DNA from 2 places in the Methylobacterium sp. PvR107 genome. Region 2 is predicted to be linked to the other one. Evidence: riboswitches for the same ligand, from Rfam matches in the RefSeq annotation. Region 2 holds a riboswitch; the other holds the start of a gene.
What was found. Region 2 has a riboswitch for thiamine pyrophosphate ahead of thiO (glycine oxidase ThiO). Riboswitches for the same ligand answer to the same signal wherever they lie in the genome.

Region 1 (8,567 bases), 3.5 Mb from region 2:
TCGAGCGCTGGCCGCAGATTCTGATCCCTTCGGCGACCGGACCGCCCAACCGGACGATCAGCGCGGCGGTCACGACGATCGCCAGGGCGCCTGCCGCACCCAGCGCAAGACTGACGAGCGGCAGACTGGCCAAGGTGGGATGATCCGGGTTGCGCCAGGGGGTCAGGGCCAGCCATCCTTCCAGGGCAGCCCAGGCGGCAAGGCCGCACAGGGCAAGACCGATCCGGCGGTGCGCGGTGTCGGCCAGCGCGAAGATCCGGCCCGCAAACAGGTACCCGGCGAGGAAATAGACATAGCGGGCGCAGAATTCATCGATCAGCGTCGAGTCGCTGCGGATGTCGGCGATCTGCAGCAGGGCAGCGCCCGCCAGCACCAAGCCCGCAGGCAGCTGGCGGAGCGCCTTGGTCACCACCGAGAACACCGCCAGCAGATAGATGAACCACAGGCTGGAATAGGGTTCGATCAGCGCATGGGCGAGATGCGCCACGAAGTCGGTCGGCCCACCGTCGCCTACGATCTTGCCGTACCGCGCGACCGACTGGATCACGAGCCAAAGCAGGTAAAAGTAGGCGAAGTGCACGACGCGGCGGTCGGAGAACAGACGCCAGTCACGGTCGATCACCCGGCCCATGAACAGCCCGGACAGCAGGAAGAAGTCCGGGATCCGGAACGGCTTCGCGAAGGCCACGACCGGATGCAGAAAACCTTCGCCGCCCATGGCTTCGCCGGTGCCGGTCACCGCATGCATCATGACCACGAGGAGGATGCAGATGCCCTTGGCGATATCGACCCAGGCGAGCCGATCGCTCGCATCCCCGGTTCCTGCCATCGTCCCGTCCTCGAAGCCGAGGCGATCCTGAACCGGGAACGGTTGACGACAAGGCTCTGCGCCGGCGCGAGCTGTCGACGTGGCGAATGCCCGGTAAATGGTGTGCGTCAGGACTTGCGCCGTGCCGCGCGCCGGTCGCGGGTCGTGCGGGTCGCGGCGTGGAAATCGGCGGGCTTGCCGCGGACCCAGGTCAGGAACCGCTCGATCTCCGGATCGGCCCTGAGGGCCTCCACATCGGCGAGGCGCTTGGCGATCTCGGCCTCGCTGTAGCGGGCATGGATGGCCGAGTGGCAGATCTGGTGCAGCCGGACCGTGCCCCGGTGCGTCCCGCCTTTCAGCTTCGGAGTCAGGTGATGGAGGCTGGAGCGGGCGCTGGGCGGGATCGGTCGCTCGCAGAGCGGGCAGACCGGATCCGGACGCGCGACCGTCTCCAATGCATCGGGATCATCGAAACTCCAACGCCGTGAGCGCCGTCCGACCACGCACATCCTCCCCCGTTCACCCTTTTACCCCTCAAAATCCGCCGGCGCCCAGACGGGCGCGAGGCGTTTTTAAAACAGCGCCTCGGCCTCGCGATCGCGGACGCCCAGGATCGAGACGTGGTCACCCGGAATGACCGCGATCCGGGCTCGTGGCCCGGCTGAAGCCGCAAGGGCGACCGCAAGCTTGGCCGGCACCACGGGATCACGGCGTCCGGGAACGATCAGCACGGGCGCCGTCCCGGTGCGGATGCGCCGGTCCGAGCGATAGGTGTCGCGCAGGAGCCGGGATGGGGCCAGCGGGACATGCCGCCGCACGGCATCCGTCATCGAGTCGAACGGCGCCTCCAGAGACAAGCCAAGCGACGAGGTGCGCGCGCCGATCGCGACTGCGACGGCGGCGCCCAAGGAATGGCCGTGAAGCAGGATCGGGGCACCCGGTGCCGGCGCGGCCACCGCCGCCATTCCGTCACGGATCAGCCCCGTCTCGCTCGGTTGCCCGGTCGAGCCCGGATAGCCGCGATCGGCGGGGGCCAGGACGCCCCAGACGCCAGGTGCCAGGCACCATCGCTGAAACGGGCCCCCTGCGGCTCGGGTCTCGAGCCATGGCCGTGGAAACTGACCACCACGCCGCAGCCCGGCTGCGACGACTTCCACAACGCGTGCAGCGTCTCGCCGTCCTCGGTGACGAGGGCGATCGCGGCCGCATCCGGAACTGCCACGCCGGCGCGCGGTGACCGATCGGCGCCCGGATAGAGGACGCGGCGCTGGTTGAGCCCGAGCACGACCAGGGCGAGCCCGTAGAAGAGAATGGCCGCGAGAACCAGGCCGATCAGGAGACGCATATCCGCCGGCGGGAAAGCGCCGCTTTCGCCGGAGCGCGAGACGGGCCGGGAGCAACTGTTCTTTACGGATTGCCCCCGGCATTGACAAAGCGGCCCGCGAGCCCGAGTCTTGAAACGTTCCGAGGGGGGCCCTGCAGGGGGCTGAGATTGGGCACGCTGCCCTGACCCTTGAACCTGATCCGGCTCATACCGGCGGAGGGACGGGAACCTGCGGTCGCGCGTCGCGCGGCCGGCTCTCTTCTCAGCCATCGCGTGGACCGGACCGCTCCAGAACGAGGAGAGGCCCACGATGAACGCACCCGTTCTCCCCAAGGACGTGAAAGGCAGCCCCGAGGCCGTGACCACCGGTCCGGTTACCGGATCGCGCAAGGTCTATGCGAGCCCGGCCGGCAGGCTGGATATCCGCGTGCCCTACCGCGAGATTGCCCTCTCCGATCCCAAAGAGGCTCCGGTGCGGGTCTACGACCCGTCGGGGCCCTACACCGAGACGGATGCGCGTATCGACCTCAATGCCGGCCTGCCCGGCGTGCGCGAACCCTGGATCGCCGGTCGCGGCTACGCGGCGGTCGCGCCGCGGGCGGTCAAGCCGGAGGATAACGGCTTCGCGGGCGACAAGCTCGTCGCCGCCTGTCCCGCCGAGCGGCTCATCCGCAAGGCCGCGCCGGGCCAGATGGTGACGCAGTACGAGTTCGCCCGCGCGGGGATCATCACCGAGGAGATGATCTACGTCGCCCATCGCGAGAATGCCTGCCGCGAGACGATGCTGGAGGGTGCGGACGCCGCACTCGCCGACGGCCAGAGCTTCGGGGCCTCGGTCCCGCCCTTCATCACGCCCGAATTCGTTCGGGACGAGATCGCCCGCGGCCGCGCGATCATCCCGGCCAACATCAACCACACCGAGCTGGAGCCGATGGCGATCGGCCGGAACTTCCTGGTCAAGATCAACGCCAATATCGGCAACTCGGCCGTGACCTCCTCGGCCGCCGACGAGGTCGAGAAGTTGGTCTGGTCGATCCGCTGGGGCGCCGACACGGTCATGGACCTGTCCACCGGCCGCAACATCCACAACATCCGCTCGTGGATCATCCGCAACAGCCCGGTCCCGATCGGCACGGTGCCGATCTACCAGGCGCTGGAGAAGGTCGGCGGCGATCCGCTCAAGCTCGACTGGGAGGTGTTCAAGGACACACTCATCGAGCAGGCCGAGCAGGGCATCGACTACTTCACCATCCATGCCGGCGTTCGGCTGGCCCATGTGCCGCTGACCGCCCGGCGCGTCACCGGCATCGTCTCGCGCGGCGGCTCGATCATGGCGCGCTGGTGCCTCGCCGGGCACCGGGAATCGTTCCTCTACGAGCGGTTCGACGAGATCTGCGACATCATGCGGGCCTACGACGTGTCGTTCTCGCTGGGCGACGGCCTGCGCCCCGGCTCGATCGCCGACGCCAACGACGCCGCGCAGTTCGGCGAGCTGGAGACGCTGGGCGAGTTGACCAAGGTCGCCTGGGACAAGGGCTGCCAAGTGATGATCGAGGGTCCCGGCCACGTGCCGATGCACAAGATCAAGGTCAACATGGAGAAGCAGCTGAAGGAGTGCGGCGAGGCGCCGTTCTACACCCTCGGCCCGCTGACCACCGACATCGCCCCCGGCTACGACCACATCACCTCGGGCATCGGCGCCGCCATGATCGGCTGGTTCGGCACCGCGATGCTCTGCTACGTCACCCCGAAGGAGCATCTCGGCCTGCCCGACCGGGACGACGTGAAGACCGGCGTCATCACCTACAAGATCGCCGCTCACGCCGCCGACCTCGCCAAGGGCCACCCCGCCGCGCAGCTGCGCGACGACGCGCTCAGCCGCGCCCGGTTCGACTTCCGCTGGGAAGACCAGTTCAACCTTGGGCTCGATCCAGACACGGCCCGGCGCTACCACGACGAGACGCTGCCGAAGGATGCCCACAAGGTCGCGCATTTCTGTTCGATGTGCGGGCCGAAATTCTGCTCGATGAAGATCACGCAGGACCTGCGCGCCGAGGTGCTGGCGATGGAGGAGGCCGGCGAGGTCGTGGGCGCATCGCCCGCGATGTCGAAGGCCGAGGCCGAGGCCGGCATGCGGGCGAAGTCGGAGGAATTCCTGGCCGAGGGTGGCAAGCTCTACGTCGACGCCGCCGAGTGAGATGGCGGCACGCCCGGTCCGTTCAGGATCCGGGCGTGCCGCAGCCCCGCCCCAGCGTTCCGCCACGCGGGGCCGCGATATCGAGGACCGCGCCCGGGCGGGCGCCGTAGGCATCGTGCAACGTCGCGAGCATCAGATCGGCAGCAATCCCGACGTCCGGTGGATCTCCCAGCTCCACGATCCGCGCAAAATTTTCCCGCGGACCATCCTGAACGAAGTGGAGCGCCGCCAGGGCGGCCAGAGCGGATGCATTCAGCCGCAGGCGGTCCCCTCCTGGTGGCCCGTAGGCGCCCGAGGCTGCCTCGCAGAGCATCTGCATATCCCGGTTCTGGAAGATGCACTGGACGTAACGCTGCGGGTGCGCGTGCAGCGTTAGGACGATGAAGCGGTCGCGCGAGACGGTGATCGATCCGCGTCGGTGTATGGCCTCGAGCCGCTCCGCGATCGCGCAGCGGTGTTCGCCGATGAAAAGCGTGCGCCCGCCCGGATCGACTCCGGAATCCGGCGCGGCCAGCGCCGCAGTCGCCGCAAAAGCGAGTGTGTAACAGACCCTGCGCATCTCGAAGCCACGCGATGCCGGAAGGCGTTCGGCCGTCACCGATCGACGGAACGGTGCCTGATCAGTCGCCCGACGCGAAGAATGCAGCACGAATTTGTGACGTGGCGGTAACGGGATGTTCATCGCATCGCCGAACGCCCTCAGGTGTCCGGTGGACCGTCCGCCGGCCTTAACCGATGATTAGGCAGGCGCGCGGTTCAATCCTCCGATCACAGGATCGCAGGAGACCGGCCATGGAGATCCGCACGCTGACCACCTCGTCGTCGGGGCCACAGGGCCTCGACGCCCTCGGAGCGACGGCCGCCGCCGCCGTGACCCAGAAGGCGCCTGAACCGCAGGTCGAAACCGCGCCGCTCGAACCTGCGGTGAAGCTCGACATCGGCTCCAATGGCGGCAAGGCGCGCTACATTCAGGATCCGGACACCAGCACGATCGTCTTCCAGGTGCTCGATCCCTCATCCGGTACCGTGATCGAGCAACTTCCGAGCGAGACCGCCTTGCGCAATCGCGCCTACGATTCCGCGCACGGAACGCGCAGTTCCCATTCCGGCAGCCTGTCGCGGGTCGCCTGAATCCGCCGGGTCAGGCTCGAAGGCGACGGAGGCCGTCGTCCGAGGCGTTGCCCCGCAGGCCGAACGCGGTCAGCGGAAGGATCTCCACGCGCTGATTGTGCCGGGCGATGAGGACGCTGTTTTCTGAGACGGAGGTCCACGTTCCGTGGTCGCGATCGAGCGGCTCGGAAGCGACGACGACGCCACCGTCGGACGCGCGATAGTAGAGAGAATTGGCCTTGTCGTTGGCGGCGTATCGGAACGCGTAGAGATCGCGTCCGTCCGCCAGAGCGGCTGTGAACCGGAACGGATGTTCACCCGCCAGATCGGTCAGCCGAACGAGCGCGCGCGCCGTTGCATCCACGGGATCGCGGCGCGGACCGGACCCCATCAGGCCGCAGCCGAGCAGGCCGAGGAAGATCGCCTCGGAATCCGTCGTGCCGGCACGGGACGGGTAGAGTTCGTCGGGGATCATCGCCTCGACCGGTCGCCGCAGCCGGCTCCAATCGCCGATATAGCCGTTGTGCATGAACAGCCACGGCCCGCACGCGAACGGATGGCAGTTCGGCCGGGTAATCGGCGTGCCCGTCGCGGCCCGCACATGCGCGAAGAACAGGTGCGAGTGCAGGTGGCGGCACAGGTAGCGCAGGTTGTCGTCCGACCAGGCGGGCTGCACCTCGCGATAGCGACCCGGCTCGGGATGATCCCCGTACCAGCCCAGCCCGAAGCCGTCGCCATTGGTCGCCGCCGTCGACTCCAGCGCCTGGATGCTTTGCGAGACCAGGCTATGGGATGGCTCAGTGACGTAATGCTCCAGCGGGATGGTGCGTCCCGCATAGGCGATCCAGCGGCACATCGACGGGAATCCTCCGGGTGCGTGTCGCGAGGCTGATCCGGGACGATCGTGGATAAAGCGGGGCACCTTGAGCGCCGCGTCAATCACATTCGCTCGCGAGAACCGTGCCGCGCCGGTCAGCCTCAGACGCCGTGGGTCTGCAGCCAGCTCTCGAGAAGGGCGACCTGCCAGAGCTTGGAATTGCCCTTGGGCGTCAGCGTGCCGTCCGGATCGGCAAGCAGGTGGTCGACATAAGCGCGGTTGAAGATGCCGCGCGCCCGCGCCTCCGGCCTGTCCAGAACCTCGCGGACGAAATCCAGGAATGGGCCGCGGATGTGCTTCAGCGCCGGGACCGGGAAATAGCCCTTCTTCCGGTCGATGACTTCGGCCGGAACGACCGCGCGGGCCGCCTCCTTGAGGATGTACTTGCCGCCGTCCCGGACCTTCAGCTCCGCCGGAATGCGTGCTGCCAGCTCGACGAGGTCGTGGTCCAGGAACGGGACGCGGGCTTCGAGACCGCAGGCCATGGTCATGTTGTCGACCCGCTTCACGGGATCGTCGACCATCATGATCTGCTGATCGAGCTGCAGCGTCTTGTCGATGGCACTGGCGCTTTGGGAACCTGAGAAGAACGCTTCGAGATACGCGGTGCTGTAGTCGCCGTTCAGCATGTCCGGCGCCAGCGCCTCGCGCATCTCGTCATGATCACGGTCGAAATAGGCTCTCGCATAATCGGACACGGGATCGGTCGAGCCCATCAGCTTCGGGTACCAGTGATAGCCGCCGAACACCTCGTCGGCGCCTTGGCCGCTCTGGATTACCGTCACGTGCTTGGCGACCTCCTGCGACAGGAGCAGGAACGCGACCGCGTCGTGGCTCATCTGCGGCTCGGCCATGGCGGCGATCGCTGCGGGCAGCGCCTCCAGCGTGCGTGAACCATCGACGGCAAGCTTGGTGTGGTCGGTCGCGAAGGTGCGGGCGATGATGTCCGAGTACTTGAATTCATCACCCTCGACGCCGTTCACCGCGTCGAACCCGACTGAGAAGGTCTTCAATCCGGTCTGGCCCTTGCGGGCCAGGAGCGCAACGAGAAGCGAGCTGTCGAGTCCGCCCGACAGGAGAACGCCGGTGGGCACATCCGCCACCTGCCGGCGCTCCACCGCCGTGCCGAGCGTCTCGAGGACCGCGTCGCGCCAATCGGCCTCGGTCATGCCGCGATCGGCCTGGCGCGGACCGATCGTGACCGACCAGTAGATCTCCTCGTGTCGGGTGCCGTCCCGTTCCAGGGTGAGGATCGTCGCCGGGGCGAGCTTGCGGACGCCCTTGAGGATGGTCAGCGGCGCCGGTACGCCCGCGTGCCAGCTCATGTAGTGGTGGAGCGCCGCCGGATCGATCGCCGTGTCGACATCGCCGGCCGCGAGCAGGGCCGGCAGTGACGAGGCGAAGCGGAAACGGCCTTTCACGTCGCTGTAGTAAAGAGGTTTGACCCCAAGCCGATCACGCGCGAGCACGACGCGTCCGGAGTCGCGCTCCAGGACGGCGAAGGCGAACATGCCGTAGAACCGCTCGACGCAGGCCCGTCCCCAGGCGTGATAGGCCTTGAGCACGACCTCGGTGTCGCTCGTCGAGAAGAAGACGTAGCCTTTCGCTTCCAGCTCGGCGCGCAGCGCGCGGAAATTGTAGATGCAGCCGTTGAAGACGATTGCCAGCCCGAGGCCCGGATCGACCATCGGCTGCTGACCGGCCTCGGACAGGTCGATGATCTTCAGCCGGCGGTGGCCGAAGACGACACGGCCGGAGCCGAACAGACCCTCGCCATCCGGGCCGCGTGCTTGGAGGCAGCCCACCATGGCCTGGACGGCAGCGGGATCGGCCGATCCATTGAAGCTGATCTCACCGCAGATCCCGCACATCGTCGCTGTCGGCCTTCGTTCCGGCGGCATGACCGCATCAACCGAGCGGAACGGCCGGCGCGCCGTGACGTTCCTTCGTCCGCGCGGCATGGAGCAGCTGCACAGGTAGCCTGAGGCAGGGTCAACGCGTTTGACGCCGTCGCTGTCCGACTGCTAGACCATGGCCGTGCATGAGCGCATGGATCGCGAGCGGGCCGGTGGCTCCGCCCCGATGATCTGTGCAGTCCATGTCGGCGGGCGTAGTTCAGTGGTAGAACGTCAGCTTCCCAAGCTGAATGTCGTCGGTTCGATCCCGATCGCCCGCTCCAGCACTTCTTTCCAGTTATATCACAGCCTGTTCGGTGCCGCCGTCGCAGCGATCGCGAACGCCGAAGGAAACC
Region 2 (8,567 bases):
CCTGAGGTTTACGACGTCCGGACGTTCCGAGGCGCGGACATCGTGGTCCGCACGACTTGGCTGAAGACCGATGCTTTCCAGGACTGCCGATAACCTCTTCTGGCTCTCGCGCTACGTCGAGCGGGCCGATTTCGTCGCCCGCATCCTCGACGCGGCGCACCGCTTCGCGTCGTTGCCGACGAGCTACGGCGGCGGCAGCAGCAACGAGTGGGACTCCGCCCTGGCCTCGGCCGGCGACCCGGACGCCTTCAAGACCCACTACAGCGCGGTGAACGCCGACACGGTCTGCGACTTCCTGGCGTTCAGCCCGCACAACCCGTCCTCGATCCGCTCCTGCATCGAGGCGGCCCGCGAGAATGCCCGCTCGGTGCGCACGGCGCTCACCACCGAGATGTGGGACGCGATCAACGGCGCGTGGCTGGAGCTGCGCAACTACGCCGGCAAAGACCTCAACCGGGACGAGTTCGGCCGCTTCCTCGACTGGGTCAAGACCGTATCGCTGACCTTCGACGGTTCGGCGTTCCGGACGATGCTGCGCAACGACGCCTTCTGGTTCACCCGGCTCGGCACGGCGATCGAGCGGGCCGACAACACCGCCCGCATCCTCGACGTGAAGTACCAGATCCTGCTGCCGCACGACGAGACGGTGGGTGGCAGCCTCGACTACTTTCAGTGGACCACGATCCTGCGCGAGGTCTCGGCGTTCAACGCCTATCACTGGGTCTATCGCGAGAGCATCAAGCCGCTGCTGGTGGCCGACCTGCTGATGCTCAACAAGCAGATGCCCCGCTCCTTCGCCAACTGCTACGGCGTCATCGTCGAGTACCTGGACCTGATCGCCGATTCGTACGGGCGCCGGGGCCCGAGCCAGCGGCTCGCCGGCAACATGCTGGCGAAACTCGAGGGCGAGGACATCAACCGGGTGTTCGCCGGGGGGCTGCACGAGTTCGTGGAGGCGTTCATCGCCGAGAACAACAGCGTAGGCGAAGCGATCGCCAAGCAGTATCTGGTCGGCTGAACGAGACGGACGGGACAGCGCATGCGCATCCGCGTGGTTCACGAGACCATCTACACCTACGAGCAGCCGGCGCGCGGGCTCGTGCAGGTCCTGCGGCTGACGCCGCGCGATCATGACGGGCAGTACGTCCGCACGTGGCGGATCGACACCACCGTCGACGGACGCCTGACCGCCCGCGAGGACGGGTTCGGCAACGTCGTCCACTGGTTCACCCCGGACGAGCCGGCCGACGCCCTGACCATCCGCGTCACCGGCGAGGTCGATACCGACGACACGAACGGCGTCGTGCGCGGCACGGTTGAGCGCCTACCGGATCAGTTCTACCTGCGCGACACGGACCTGTGTGCCGCGAGTCCGGAGCTGCACGCCTTCGCCGAGCGCGTCGCGACGGCGGGGGACGGTGCCGTTCTGGCCCTGCTCCACCGGCTGATGGGCGCCGTCCAGGGCGCCGTGGCCTACGAGCCCGGCCCCGCCACCAGTGCCGTCCCGGCCGGCAGGGCCTTCGCGGCCGGGCGCGGCGTCTGCCAGGATCTTGCCCACGTCTACATTGCCGCTGCGCGTCACATCGGCGTCCCGACACGCTACGTGGCCGGCTACCGGGCCCGGGACGACGGGCAGGCGGACGTCGAGGCGCCCCACGGATGGGTCGAGGCCCTGGTGCCGGATCTCGGCTGGGTGGCGTTCGACCCCTGCTACGACGTCAGCCCGGCGGACAATTATATCCGCGTCGCGACCGGCCTGGACTATCTCGGCGCGGCGCCGATCCGCGGCAGCCGTACCGGGGGTGGCACCGAAACACTGGACGTGAAGCTGCGGGTCGAGCAAGGCAGGGCCTCCGCTCAATCCTGATCGTTCAGACACCGGTCCGCCGACCGCACGAGGGCCTGAAGACGATGACCTACTGCGTCGGTGTTCTGGTCGAGGAAGGGCTGGTCATGGTCGCCGATACCCGCACCAATGCGGGGCTCGACGACATCTCGACCTACCGAAAGCTCCACCATTTCAACGTGCCGGGCGAGCGGGTGATGATGCTCGCCTCGGCGGGCAACCTCTCGATCACCCAGTCGGTGCTCAGCCTGCTCCAGGAGGGCGTGCCCAGCGAGGACGACGGCGAGCCGCCGCAGAAGCTCGTCGAGGCGCCGACGATGTTCCAGGCGGCGCAGCTCATCGGCCGGGCGATCCGGCTGGTGCGATCGATCGAGAAGGATGGATTCGAGGCCGCCAATATCCGGTTCTCGATCTCCCTGCTGTTCGGCGGCCAGATCGGAACCGACGAGATGCGGCTGTACCTGATCTACTCGGCGGGCAACTTCATCGAGTGCAGCACCGACGCGCCGTTCCTCCAGATCGGCGAGCACAAATACGGCAAGCCGATCCTGGACCGGGCGGTGAAGTACACGACCGAGCTGTACGATGCCCTGAAGGTCAGCCTCGTCTCGATGGATTCGACCATGCGGTCGAATCTCGGCGTCGGCCTGCCGATCGACATCGCCTTGACCCGTCGGAATGCGCTGACGCTGGAGGTGAACCACCGGATCGAGGCCGGCGAGGGCTATTTCCACGACCTGCGCGAGCGTTGGTCGGCGGCGCTTCGGGCCGCGCACCGGGCCATCCCGCGGCCGCCCTATGGGCCTTCCAACTCCTAGAGCCGCCCCATCATCGGGCGTCTTTGCGAGCTGAGCGAAGCAATCCAGGGCGGCGCGTCATCGCCGGACTTGGCGCGTCCCTCGATTGCTTCGCGGTGCTCGCAAAGACGGCATCTGTTACCCTCAGGTCATCGTCCGAGCTTATGAAGCCTCCGCGGCGCTCCAGGCCTTCAGGAGCGCCCGCGTCGCTCCGGCCGGATCCTCGGCGCGCATCAGGCCGCCCATGATGGCGAAACCCGCCGCGCCTGCCGCGCGACAGGACCCGATCGCCTCGGGACCGAGACCGCCGAGCGCCACCACGGGCAGCCCGGCGCCGCAGCTGTCCGTGATTCCCTTGAGACCTAGCGCCGGTCCGTAGCCGGGCTTGCTCGCGGTCGCGTAGATCGGGCTGAGGGTCACGTAATCGGCGCCGGCCTTCGCGGCGGTTGCGGCCTCGCGCGGCGCGTGCGCCGAGACGCCGATCAGCGCAGCCTCGCCCAACGCGGCCCGCGCCGCAGCGATCGCCGCACGCCCCGAGCCGCCGCCGAGATGCACGCCGTCGGCACCGAGGGCGCGCGCCAGTGCGACATCGCCTCCAATCGTCAGGACGCCGTTCATGGCCCGCACGCACTCGGCCACGCGCGTGCCGAGGCGTCGCCGCGCGTCCGATTCCAGGTCCTTGTCCCGGAACCAGATCCAGCACCCGCCGCCGTCGAGGATCGCCTGCACGGTCTCGACGAGCGGCCGCGGATGCCCGTGCCGGTCCGTCACCGCCAGCATCCGTGACGGCAGCGCTGTCACGAGCCGACGAGGCCGAGCTGCGGGCTCGACGGCTCGGCCCGGCCGCGGCGGGGGATCCGCCCGGCCAGATGCGCGTCGCGCCCGGCCTCCACGGCCCGGCCCATGGCGCGGGCCATCCGCACGGGATCGTCGGCCTTGGCGATTGCGGTGTTGATCAGGCAGGCTGAGGCGCCGAGTTCCATGGCGATCACCGCGTCCGAAGCGGTGCCGATCCCGGCATCGACCACCACCGGCACCTTCGCACGGCGGCAGATCAGCTCGAGATTGGCCGGGTTGGCGACGCCCATCCCGGAGCCGATCAGGGAACCCATCGGCATCACGGCGGCGCAGCCGAGATCCTCCAGGCGCTGGCAGATGATCGGGTCGTCGTTGCAGTAGGGCAGGACCACGAAGCCGTCGTCCACGAGGTGGCGGCAGGCCTCCAGCAACTCGGTGACGTCCGGGTAGAGCGTCTCCCGGTCGCCGATCACCTCGACCTTGATCCAGTTGGTGTCGAGCGCCTCGCGGGCGAGTTCGGCGGTCATGATCGCGTCGCGGGCCGTCTCGCAGCCGGCGGTGTTCGGCAGAAAGCGCTTCCCCTTCAAGATCTTCACCGTGTCCGAGCCGTGTCCCTGGAGCGAGACCCGGCGGATCGAGGCGGTGACCACGTCGGCGCCGCTCGCCTCGACGGCGTCGCGCATGATCGCCTGGGTCGGGTAGCCGGCGGTGCCGATGAACAGCCGGGACGACAGGCTCACCCCGGCGATGATCAGGCTGTCGTCCCCGCTCTCCGGGCGCAGCGGCGTCAGAAACTGGTCCATGCTCAACCTCCCTGCATGGCGCGGACGATCTCGACGCGGTCGCCCTCCGCAACCGGGGTCTCGCCCCAGTCCCGACGGCGCAGCACCCGGCCGTTCAGCGCGATGGCGACGCCCTGCGGGCTCTCGATCCCGCTTTCCTCCGCCTCGAGACGGAACAGGGCGTCCACGGTCTCGGCGGCGCAGTCGCGCGGCTCGCCGTTGACGAAGAGCTTCATGCCGAGACCCTCCGGGGCTCGGGGCGGCCGAACCGCGCCAGGGTGAAGGGCCGGGCGACATCCGGCAGGACGCCCTCCAGTATCAAGCCGGCTACGGCGTCGGCGGTGATGGGGGCCAGCAGGTAGCCGTTGCGGTGATGGCCCGTGGCGGCGACGAGACCGGGGGCGATCACGTCGAGGATCGGCGCGTCGTCGTCCGAGGTGGGGCGGTAGCCGCTCCAGACAGCCTCGACCTCCATCTCTTCGATTCCGGGCAGCACCCGGCGTGCGCCCTCCAGCAAGGCGTAGAGGCCGCCCGCGGTGACGCCGGGCCGGAAGCCGCAATCCTCCACGGTGGCGCCGACGATGAGCTGGCCGTCGCTCTTCGGCGCCATGTGGACCTGCTCGGTCCAGATCATCCGGCCAAGCGTGCCGGTGCGCGGCGTGGTACGCAGGGCCAGCGACTGGCCCTTGAGCGGCCGGACCGGCAGAGCGAGCCCCTCCGGCAGCAGGCCGCCCTCCCCGCTCCAGGCACCGGAGGCCAGCACCACGGTCTCCGCCGCGAGGCCGCGATCCCCGGCCCGAATACCCGCGACACGGCCGCCCGAATAGTCGAGGGCGGTGACGGGCGTCCGCTCCACCAGGGTGACGCCGGCCCGACGGCAGGCTTCGGTGAGGGCGTGCATGACCAGCCGGGGATCGACCTGGTGGTCCAGCGGGCAGTGGATCCCGGCGGTGACGGAGGGGCGCAGGCCGGGCTCCAGCCGCCGAACCTCGCTGCCCGGCAGCCAGATCGCGTCGAGCCCGGAGCGGCGCTGCAGATCGAAGCGGAAGCGGAGGCGCTCGACCTCGTCGCGGCCGACCGCCAGGACCAGGGTGCCATCGGGACGGTAATCGATCGCGCGGCCGGACTCGGCTTCCAGGGCATCGCGGAATCCGGGCCAGAGCCGGAGCGACTCCAGGGCGAGCGGCAGGAGCGGATCCGAGCCGGGCTCGTGCTCGGCGGCGGGGGCCAGCATGCCGGTGGCTGCGAGGCTCGCGCCCGCGCCGATCGTGTCCCGCTCCAGCACGGTCACGGTGCGGCCCGCCCGGGCGAGCCGCCACGCAATCGACAGGCCGATCAGCCCGCCGCCGATGACGGCGATGTCGGTCCGCGCCGGCAGAGCCACGGGTGCGACACCGCAATCGGGGCTGCGGCGGCGGCCGATCGGTGAAGCGGGGCGGTCGAGGGGCACGGGCATCTCCGCGGATTGCCGTCGCGGGAACCGGGCCCTGTGCTTCGGTGAGAAGCTGTGGCCTGCCTTTCGGGCGGCCGCGGTCCAATCCCTACGCCGGTATGAGCCGGATCAGGTTCAAAGGATTTCCGCGCCGCAGGTCCTGACGGACGTGCCAGCGGTTTCTCAGCCCCTTGCCGGGGATCTCCCTGGAACGGGACAGATGTGGTCGCCCGCGCCGCATCGGTCAACCCCGCCGCTGACCGGCAGCGGCCGACGGACGGACATTCGTCGGACGCAGTCACCACCCGGATACCAAGCCGGACGAAAGCCAGCCGCCGGGCACCGGCCCTTCACGGATCGGGCGAAGACTACACAGCTCTGTCGGGTCGGAGCGGGAAGCGTGCGCACATTCGTGGTTGTCTGCACGATCGGCTTCCTGTCGACGATGGCTTTCCAGAAGCTGCGTGAGCGGACGCGTCCGGATCCAGTTGAACGGGCCTCAGCCGCGGCAACGGCGTCGGTTCTCGACGGAGCGGTGGCCGGCGTTGCGCTTCAGGCCGGGCGCAACGGGCACTTCTTCGTGAATGCCCTGATGGACGGTCGCGCCCTGTCGATGATGGTCGATACCGGCGCGAGTTCCTGTGCCTTCTCGGAGGAGGATGCCGAGCGGATCGGAATCCGTGTCCGCGCGGGCGATTTCAGCCGCGTCTGGAACACCGCGAACGGGACGGTCCGAGTGGCGCCGATCCGGATCGCCGTATTGCAGGTCGGTTCGATCACCGTGCGGGATGTGGACGCGGTGGTGATCCCGCGGGGGCGCCTCAGCTTGAGCCTGCTCGGCATGTCGTTTCTCAAGCGCCTGCGCGAGTTCAGCGTCAGCGGCGGAACGATGACCCTGCGGGGGTGAGGCGCCCCCGAGGTCCGTACCGGTGCCACGCCCGGACGCCTCGGAGCCGGAGGCCGGTCGCGGGGATCCGCTTCGTCCCATCGCGGGCCTTCCTCGAAGCGATTGCCTGCGACCCGGACCGGTCCGAGGGAAGCCAGATCGCTGCGGCGCCGCGGATGCCGAACTGCGCCTTTCGACCCGGCATGGAAGCCCGATTTGTTCCTTTGCGGCCGCGCTCGGAAACGCACAACCTTTCGATCAATATAGATCCCTATAGAAGAATTAATTTTCCGTCTTCATCACCACATCTCTCGGCAATGAGAGCAAAAAATGGAACATAGCTCTCTATTCTGAGTCGAAATAAGCTGAAATCCTGCTTCCGAAACCCGCCGAGACGCTTTGTTGTGGCCTGTTTCGATGTTACGAACGGACACGCCGTCTTGTCGGCCGCAAACATAATCTCGAATATGATTGCCATGAACGCTTTCGGTCAGACCGTCTGTTTGTCGATGATCGTCAAGAATGAAGCGCACGTCATACGACGCTGTCTCGATTCGGTTCGGTCGTTCATCGACTACTGGATCGTTGTTGATACCGGATCGACGGACGGGACGCAGGACGTCATCCGGGCGGCGATGGCCGATCGTCCCGGCCGGCTCGTCGAGCAACCGTGGGTCGACTTCGCGTTCAATCGGACCGAGGCGCTCAAACTCGCGCGCCCGCACGCCGACTACACGCTGATCATCGATGCCGACGACGAGCTGATCGTTCCCGAAGGCTTCGTTTTGCCGAAGCTCGCTGATGCCGGATACATGTTTACCATTCTTGATGGTAAGACTGAATATTTTCGAATACAGATGGTGAGCAATCGCTTCGATTGGCATTATCGGGGTGTGGTGCACGAATTTTTGGAATGCGCGGGCAATCCATCCACGCCGATGCTGCCGGTATCGATGCGCCGGGGCGATGACGGTGCGCGTCACCGCGATGAAATGTCTGAATATCGCGATCTCACCACAATGGAGAAGGCTCTTTCCATCGAGACCGACCCGTTCATGGTCGCACGTTACACGTTTTATCTGGCGAGATCCTATCGCGACGTGGGCGATGTCGCCAAGGCTCTCGCGTATTATTTGAAGCGTGCTGATCTCGGTTATTGGGAAGAAGAGGTTTACCTTAGCCTTCTCAATGCCGGGCTTATCTTGGAAACCCTGGGCAGGCCCGCGGTTGAGATCTTGGCGGTCTATGATCGTGCAATCTCCGTCTGTCCGGCGCGAGCAGAGGCGCGCCACGCCGCCAGTCGGTATTGCAGGATCTCGGGCAACTTCGCCGCCGGGTACCGCTACGCCGAGGCCGGCGTGCCGCTGCCAATGCCCAGCGAAGGGCTGGCCTTGAATCCGTGGGTGTATACTTATGGATTGCGAGATGAATTAGCGTTTCACGCTTATCACACAGGACAATTTCGGGTCTGCCTGTCCGTGTGCCTGGATATGTTCGAGCGATCGGACGTTCCGGAGGAAGTCCGCTCGCGCGTCTGCACGCTGTCTCGACAGGCGCTCGCTACGATGCTCGACCCGGTCTGGGGGTTGCAGCACTCTGCCTACAGGTCGGAATTCACGCCTGTTTGGCAAGGTTGAGCACACGAAGCGGTGTCGACGCGGTTCCGCCGCATCCGCGGACAGTCCCGAAGGCTCCCCGCAAGTTTAGGTCGATCCGGTCCGCGTCTTTCCGTGCGATTCCAGCGTCTCAGCGTTGCCTCCTCTCACGATCGCGGTGAAGCCGGCGGCTTTCGTCGTCTATGTCCTCGCAATTTTAAAGTGATCGGCCGGGATGTGATATGAATAATTTTGGTCAGACGATTTGCCTGTCAATGATTGTGCGGAACGAAGCTCATGTCATCCACCGATGCTTAGATTCCGTTCGGCCGCTTATCGATCACTGGGTCATCGTTGACACCGGATCGACCGATGGCACCCAGGATGTCATCCGTGCAGCGTTGGTCGATCTGCCCGGTGCTCTCGTGGAG

Region 1: another riboswitch for thiamine pyrophosphate. It lies ahead of thiC (phosphomethylpyrimidine synthase ThiC); the one in region 2 lies ahead of thiO (glycine oxidase ThiO).

What each region holds. Positions count from the first base shown of each region.
Region 1 is NZ_JAFIBW010000001.1:4,600,005-4,608,571, reverse strand. Features, by position in the region: gene JOE48_RS21745 (acyltransferase family protein) at 1-829, opposite strand, end outside; gene JOE48_RS21740 (restriction endonuclease) at 937-1,311, opposite strand; gene JOE48_RS30465 (hypothetical protein) at 1,381-1,764, opposite strand; gene JOE48_RS30460 (hypothetical protein) at 1,785-2,153, opposite strand; TPP riboswitch at 2,266-2,371, shown strand; gene thiC (phosphomethylpyrimidine synthase ThiC) at 2,443-4,329, shown strand; gene JOE48_RS21725 (TY-Chap domain-containing protein) at 4,352-5,011, opposite strand; gene JOE48_RS21720 (hypothetical protein) at 5,122-5,460, shown strand; gene JOE48_RS21715 (class II glutamine amidotransferase) at 5,471-6,295, opposite strand; gene JOE48_RS21710 (N-acetylglutaminylglutamine amidotransferase) at 6,418-8,187, opposite strand; tRNA gene JOE48_RS21705 (tRNA-Gly) at 8,421-8,495, shown strand.
Region 2 is NZ_JAFIBW010000001.1:1,093,408-1,101,974, forward strand. Features, by position in the region: gene JOE48_RS05035 (circularly permuted type 2 ATP-grasp protein) at 1-5, shown strand, start outside; gene JOE48_RS05040 (alpha-E domain-containing protein) at 71-1,018, shown strand; gene JOE48_RS05045 (transglutaminase family protein) at 1,040-1,867, shown strand; gene JOE48_RS05050 (peptidase) at 1,912-2,664, shown strand; gene JOE48_RS05055 (thiamine phosphate synthase) at 2,806-3,423, opposite strand; gene JOE48_RS05060 (thiazole synthase) at 3,441-4,244, opposite strand; gene thiS (sulfur carrier protein ThiS) at 4,247-4,459, opposite strand; gene thiO (glycine oxidase ThiO) at 4,456-5,679, opposite strand; TPP riboswitch at 5,744-5,872, opposite strand; gene JOE48_RS05075 (TIGR02281 family clan AA aspartic protease) at 6,056-6,562, shown strand; gene JOE48_RS05080 (glycosyltransferase) at 7,018-8,178, shown strand; gene JOE48_RS05085 (glycosyltransferase) at 8,379-8,567, shown strand, end outside.